Regions from separate parts of the Mesorhizobium sp. M0296 genome, predicted to be linked through region 3. Evidence: predicted binding sites of a transcription regulator. Region 3 holds the regulator's gene; each other region holds the start of a gene.
What was found. Region 3 encodes LexA, which represses DNA repair genes until DNA is damaged. Its sites were predicted from a motif close to TGTTCNNNNTGTGTTCNG; they were not measured.
Positions count from the first base shown of each region.

Region 1: the regulator LexA is predicted to act here: its motif matches at 924-941, upstream of recA (recombinase RecA).
Region 2: the regulator LexA is predicted to act here: its motif matches at 1,213-1,230, upstream of NKI97_RS13805 (DNA recombination protein RmuC).

Region 1 covers NZ_JAMYRZ010000013.1:29,658-31,927, reverse strand. Annotated here, with positions in the region: gene NKI97_RS14795 (PfkB family carbohydrate kinase) at 1-787, opposite strand, end outside; gene recA (recombinase RecA) at 1,066-2,163, shown strand.
Region 2 covers NZ_JAMYRZ010000012.1:6,155-8,424, reverse strand. Annotated here, with positions in the region: gene NKI97_RS13805 (DNA recombination protein RmuC) at 1-1,180, opposite strand, end outside; gene def (peptide deformylase) at 1,284-1,814, shown strand; gene fmt (methionyl-tRNA formyltransferase) at 1,831-2,270, shown strand, end outside.
Region 3 covers NZ_JAMYRZ010000004.1:48,267-50,536, forward strand. Annotated here, with positions in the region: gene NKI97_RS05820 (ComEC/Rec2 family competence protein) at 1-807, shown strand, start outside; gene lexA (transcriptional repressor LexA) at 801-1,535, opposite strand; partial or broken gene kynU (kynureninase) at 1,982-2,270, shown strand, end outside.

The DNA.
Region 1 (2,270 bases), on a different contig from region 3:
GCAGGGCAGCGATCGTGGCGCCTGCCAATGCGTCGCCGGCGCCGGCAGCATCGGTCCGCTTTTGCAGCGGCGGTGGCGAGATCGAGAACGCGCTCAATTCGTCGAAACCGAGCACTGGTTCGTCGCCGGCGGTGATCACGCCGCTTTTCAGCCCGGCGCGTCTCAGGCCGTCGACGATGCCTTGATCGATTTGGACGCCGGCGAGCACGCCGGCCTCGTGCCGGTTCATGAAGGCCATCGCCAGACGGTCGAGCACCGGCGTCAGCCGCGCCGCTTTGTTGGGCGAGACCGCAAGCGCAAACACCGGCTTGCCGGCGGCGAGTGCCGCCAGCCGCTCCAGCGCGGTCGACGGCAGGTTGGCGTCGCACAGCACCGCGTCGGCCGAACCGATCGCTTCCCGCACCTTGGCACGGCGGATCTGCTTGGGAAGCGCCAGCTCGTAGAGCACCATGTCGGCAAGGCCGGCGATCAGCCCGCCGCCGCTGTCGATCAGCATCGTATGGCTTGGCGTTGCTCGGTCGAGGAACACCGCCGACAGGTCGGCAACGCCGGCCTCGGTGACGGCGCGTAAAACCGTGTCGCCAAGGGCATCGCCGCCGCGCACCGAAAGCAGCGAGGCCGAGACGCCGCGGCGCACGGCACAGCGCAAGGCGTTGAAGACGGCGCCGCCGACATGCTCGCGCATCGTGCCCGGATTAGACGCTGCCGGCACGAAGGCGCCGGCAACCCGGCCGCGCCGCTCGATATAGGCGCCGCCCACGGCCAGGATCGTCGGGGATTTGATCATGCCGTCAAAATGCCCTTTAGCTGTTGCCCGGGGGGAGACTAGGTCGCCGGGCGGAACCCTGCAATCGCGGGTCCGATTCGGTTGGTGACGGCAACGGCGCCGCATGCGAGGCGAGACACATCGGAAGCAATAATTGCGAAACAAAAATAGAACAAATAGGGATATGCGTTATTTTTCAAACCCTTGGTGCTCATTGACAAATGAGAACAAATGAGGTACATTCTTTTAAGGATTGCGGGATTGTCCGGCCTCCATTGACGACCACGGGGTGATGTATCATGGCTCAGAATTCTTTGCGGCTTGTAGAGGACAAAGCGGTGGACAAATCAAAGGCTCTGGATGCGGCGCTGTCGCAAATCGAGCGTGCCTTCGGCAAGGGCTCGATCATGCGGCTCGGCGCGAACGAGCAGGTCGTCGAGATCGAAACGGTGCCGACCGGCTCGCTTGGGCTGGACATCGCGCTTGGCGTCGGCGGCCTGCCGCGCGGCCGCATCGTCGAGATCTACGGGCCGGAAAGCTCGGGCAAGACGACGCTGGCGCTGCACACGGTGGCCGAAGCCCAGAAGAAGGGCGGCATCTGCGCCTTCGTCGATGCCGAGCACGCGCTCGACCCGGTCTATGCCCGCAAGCTCGGCGTCGATCTCGAAAACCTGCTGATCTCGCAGCCCGATACCGGCGAGCAGGCGCTGGAGATCTGCGACACGCTGGTGCGCTCCGGCGCCATCGACGTGCTGGTGGTCGATTCGGTGGCGGCGTTGACGCCGCGGGCGGAAATCGAAGGCGAGATGGGCGATTCGCTGCCCGGCCTGCAGGCCCGCCTGATGAGCCAGGCACTGCGCAAGCTCACCGCCTCGATCTCGCGCTCCAACACCATGGTCATCTTCATCAACCAGATCCGCATGAAGATCGGCGTCATGTTTGGTTCGCCCGAGACGACGACCGGCGGCAATGCGTTGAAATTCTATGCCTCGGTCCGCCTCGACATCCGCCGCATCGGCTCGGTCAAGGATCGCGACGAGGTCGTCGGCAACCAGACCCGCGTCAAGGTCGTCAAGAACAAGCTGGCGCCGCCCTTCAAGGTGGTCGAGTTCGACATCATGTATGGCGAGGGCGTCTCCAAGACCGGCGAGCTGGTCGATCTCGGCGTCAAGGCGGGCGTGGTCGAAAAGTCGGGCGCCTGGTTCTCCTACAATTCGCAGCGTCTTGGCCAGGGCCGCGAAAACGCAAAACTGTTCCTGCGCGACAATCCCGACACGGCGCGCGAGATCGAGCTGGCGCTACGGCAGAATGCCGGACTGATCGCTGAGAAATTCCTTGAGAACGGCGGCTCCGAAAGCAGCGACGACGGTTTCGAGGACGACGCTGGGGTGATGTAGGGCAAGCGACGCCTCGCTGAGCCTCAGCCAGGTTTCGATTTGATGTTTTGATTTTGAGTTTGCGTAATCGATGCGTTTCGAACCGCCGGCCCAGGGCCGGCGGTTCG
Region 2 (2,270 bases), on a different contig from region 3:
CGCTGCCATTCGAACCAGCGGTGTCCTCCGCCGGCTGCACGCCAAACTCCAGCGCCTCGATCTTTTGTCCGCGCCTGGTCACCTTCGATGTCGAGACCAGAATGTCCTCGATATCTTTGGCCGATTGACCGAAATGCGTCTGCAATTTGCGCACCCGCTCGTCGAGCCGGGAAACATCTTCCATCAGCCGGATGACCTCGCCCTGGATCAGGTGCGCCTGCTCACGCATGCGGGCATCCTTGAGGATCGCCTGGATGACCTGGATCGACAGCATCAAAAGCGATGGCGAGACGATGACGATCCGCGATCGATGCGCCTTTTGGACAACGGCCTCGAAATTCTCATGGATTTCGGCGAACACCGATTCCGAGGGCACGAACATGAAGGCGGTGTCCTGCGTCTCGCCCTGGATCAGGTATTTTTCGGAAATATCGCGGACATGCACCTCGATGTCGCGGCGGAAAGCCTGTGCGGCGGTCTTCTGCAGGTCGGCGCCTTCGGCGGCCCGGATGGCATTCCACGCCTCGAGCGGAAACTTTGCGTCGATGGCAAGCGACGGTGCGCCGTTCGGCATCTTCACCAGGCAGTCGGGCCGGCTGCCATTCGACAAGGTCGCCTGGAATTCATAGGCGCCGTGCGGCAATCCGTCGGCGACGATGGCTTCCATACGCGACTGGCCGAAGGCGCCGCGCGTCTGCTTGTTGGAAAGTATCGCCTGCAATTGCACGACCTGGCCGGCCAGCGACTGAATATTGCCTTGCGCGATATCGATGATCGCCAGCCGTTCCTGCAGCTTGGCGAGGCTCTCATGCGTCGATCTCGTCTGCTCGGTCATGGTCTGGCCCAGGCGGCCGGTCATGGCATCGAGACGCTGGCCGATCGACTGTGTCAGTTCCGCCTGGCGCGCCCCGAACACTTCGGCGATGGCGCCCATGCGGCCCTGCATTTCCGCCTGGCTTGCCAAGATGCCGGCCATTCGCACCTCGGCGTCGCGGGCGTGGTCGGCGGCTTCGGCGGCCGCCACTGCACGCGCCTTGGCCGATCGCCAGAGCGCAACGACGAGCGCCACGAACAGTCCAAGGAACAGCATTGCGCCGAAACCCAGGGCATGGCCGAGCGTGAGCGTGGTGGCGCCGAGGCGGGCGACAGGTTCGGACAGGATGGTGGCCAGTTCGTTCATGCCGACAGCATAGATGATTCGGAACGTCGGCACAGATCAAAACGTGAACGGCCCGGAGGCGCCCCGGTTGACGCTTTTCCTGCGAGGTCTTAGGTGAGACGCCATGTCGATCAAGCCGCTTATCATCCTTCCCGATCCCGTCCTGCGTCAGGTTTCAAAACCGGTCGAGCGTGTCGACGGGGATTTGCGCAAACTGGCCGGCGACATGCTGGACACCATGTATGACGCGCCCGGCATCGGCCTCGCAGCGATCCAGGTCGGCGAACCCTTGCGCATGCTGGTGATCGACCTGGCCAAAGAGGACGAGACGCCGGCACCGCACGTCTTCATCAATCCCGAAATCCTTGAAAGCTCCGACCAGCGTTCGGTCTACGAGGAAGGCTGTCTGTCGATCCCGGACTACTATGCCGAGGTCGAGCGCCCCGCGGCGGTGCGGGTGAAATATCTCGATCGCGACGGCAAGCTGCAGGAGATCGAGGCCGAGGGCCTGATGGCGACCTGCCTGCAGCATGAAATCGACCACCTCAACGGCGTGCTGTTCATCGATTACATCTCCAAGCTGAAGCGCGACATGGTGGTCAAGAAATTCAAGAAGCTCGCCAGGGACAAGGCGCCGGGCAAGATGGTGGGGTAGGCGTCGACGAATGCCCCTGCGTGTCATCTTCATGGGTACGCCTGAATTCTCCGTGCCGACGCTGCGGGCGATTGCCGGGGCCGGGCACGGGTTGACGGCCGTCTACACGCAGCCGCCGCGCGCCGGCGGCCGGCGCGGGCTCGAACTGACGCCGTCGCCGGTGCAGCGCGAGGCGGAGCGGCTTGGCATCGAGGTGCGGTCGCCGGTGTCGCTGAAGGGCGAGGCGGAGCAGGAGGCGTTCCGCGCCTTGGGTGCCGACGTCGCCGTGGTCGTCGCCTACGGGCTGCTTCTGCCTAAACCCATTCTCGAGGCGCCGCGGCTCGGTTGCCTCAACGGTCACGCATCGCTATTGCCGCGCTGGCGCGGCGCTGCCCCTGTCCAGCGCGCCATCATGGCCGGCGATACCGAAACGGGCATTATGGTGATGCGGATGGAGGAAGGCCTCGACACCGGGCC
Region 3 (2,270 bases):
TTCCTCTATGTCATGGGCAAGGGGCTGACGGCGATGATCGCCCTGTCCGGGTGGATCTCGGAGCGCTCGCCGATCGATGCGGTCGGGCTGATTTCGCTGAGATCCGTCCTTCTGGTGACGATCGCCCTCGTCATTGCCAGCATGGCGACGACCTGGTTGCGGCTGGCGGCACTTCCTTTTGCGCTCGCCGGCTTGCTGACGACAACGCAGACACGCATACCCGACGTATTGGTCTCGGAGGACGCACGGCTGGTCGCGCTGCCGATCGGCAGCGGTGAACTCGCGGTCAACCGGGCACGCCCGAATGAGTTCACCATCGACAACTGGAAACGCGCGCTCACATCAGAGGCTATCGTCGCGCCGGAAACACCTGCAAAGAACGACCCGCAATTCGACATTGCCGATCCGGCCGACCTACCGCCGGGCATGCCGTTCATTTGCACGGACGGCCTCTGCCTTGCCAGGCATCCATCCGGCGCGATCATCGCGCAAGCCAAGGACCGCGATACTGCGCGGCCAGCCTGCGCCTTTGCCAGCTTGATCGTCATCGACGACGCCACCGCGCATAACCCCTGCTACTACGACCGGCTGGTCCTCGTCGTCACCAAACGGCAACTGGCGCGCGCGGGAAGTGCCGCCGTCTACTTCGATCCACAAGCGGCAACGCGCGCCGAAATCCGTTTCGCGGTCGAAAAATCATACCGGCCCTGGCACGTGCAGCGGAAATTTTCACGCGCGGCACGGGGCCTGCCACCATACCGCAGGGCCGACAACCCCAAAGCCGGCGCCAAGGGCGGGGCTCAGTAGCGGCGGATCAGTCCGACGAGCTTGCCCTGCACCTTGACCCTGTCTGGTCCGAAGATGCGCGTCTCGTAGGCCGGATTGGCGGCTTCCAGGGCGATCGAGGCGCCCTTGCGGCGGAACCGCTTCAGCGTCGCTTCCTCCTCGTCGACCAGTGCCACCACGATCTCACCGGGGCTCGCCGTATCGGCATTGCGGATGATCACCGTGTCGCCGTCGAAAATGCCGGCCTCGATCATCGAATCGCCTTTGACCTCGAGCGCATAATGCTCGCCGCCCATGATCATATCCGGCGGCACCGAAATCGAATGCGTCTGGTGCTGGATGGCGTCGATCGGCACACCGGCGGCGATGCGGCCCATCACCGGGATCGAAACGGCGGCGACGACATCGTCGTCATTTCCGGCTGCGGGCACGCGCGACGATGTCGGCTTGCCTTGCCGAGGACCGCCTTGCCCAAGACTGCCCTGGATGACACTCGGCGAGAACTTGCGTGCCGCATTGAGGCCGGGGGCGATCGAGTCAGGCAGGCGCAGCACCTCCAGCGCACGGGCCCGGTTGGGCAAACGGCGAATGAAGCCGCGCTCCTCCAGCGCCGTAATCAGCCGGTGGATTCCGGATTTGGAAGCCAGGTCGAGCGCTTCCTTCATCTCGTCGAAGGAAGGCGGGATACCGCTTTCCTTCAACCTTTCGTGGATGAACATAAGCAGTTCGTGTTGTTTGCGTGTCAGCATAGCGACCCCCAACAGAATCAGAAAAACAAACCCAGAACAAACACTATCTGTTCCAGTTGTGTTCCGCAACTGTTTAAAGTTTAATGAATGCGTTAAGGCTCGGGAAACAAACGACGTCCCTACCGGGGTACCGTATTTTCACCGCCGCGAGCCTCATCGCCTTGATTCTGCTTTCGTTTGCGCCCTTCTGGCTTCCCGGAGGCCACATTGACATCGGCCGTCGGTCGGCAAAGGGCACGGAAGTGAACCCCTATCGACTGTGCGGTTTGGTCGATGCACCGTGAACGAAACGAACTCAAAACGCCAACCTCGGGTTAAGTCCCCGGTTTCCACCGCCTGGTCAGGCTGCTTCTCGCCGGTGGAGCCTTGCTGCGCGCAACCAGGGAATGGAAGAACAGTCGACGCGTGTCGGGCGTTGCGTTGGATCTTGGGGGAGCAGACAAATCATGACAGGAATTCCCGATCTCGTGGCCATAAAGGCGATGGATGCCGCGGATCCGCTGCGCGCGATGCGCGACCGCTTTGTATTGCCGCAAGGAGTGGTCTATCTCGACGGCAATTCGCTAGGAGCTGCTTCACGTGCCGCTTTCGATGAACTGCGCAAGGCCGCGACCGAAGAATGGTCGCATGATCTCATCCGCGCATGGAACACGGCCGGCTGGTTCAACATGCCGCTTGAACTTGGCGACCAGCTCGGGCGCCTGATCGGTGCCGCGGCCGGCCAGACGGTGGTCT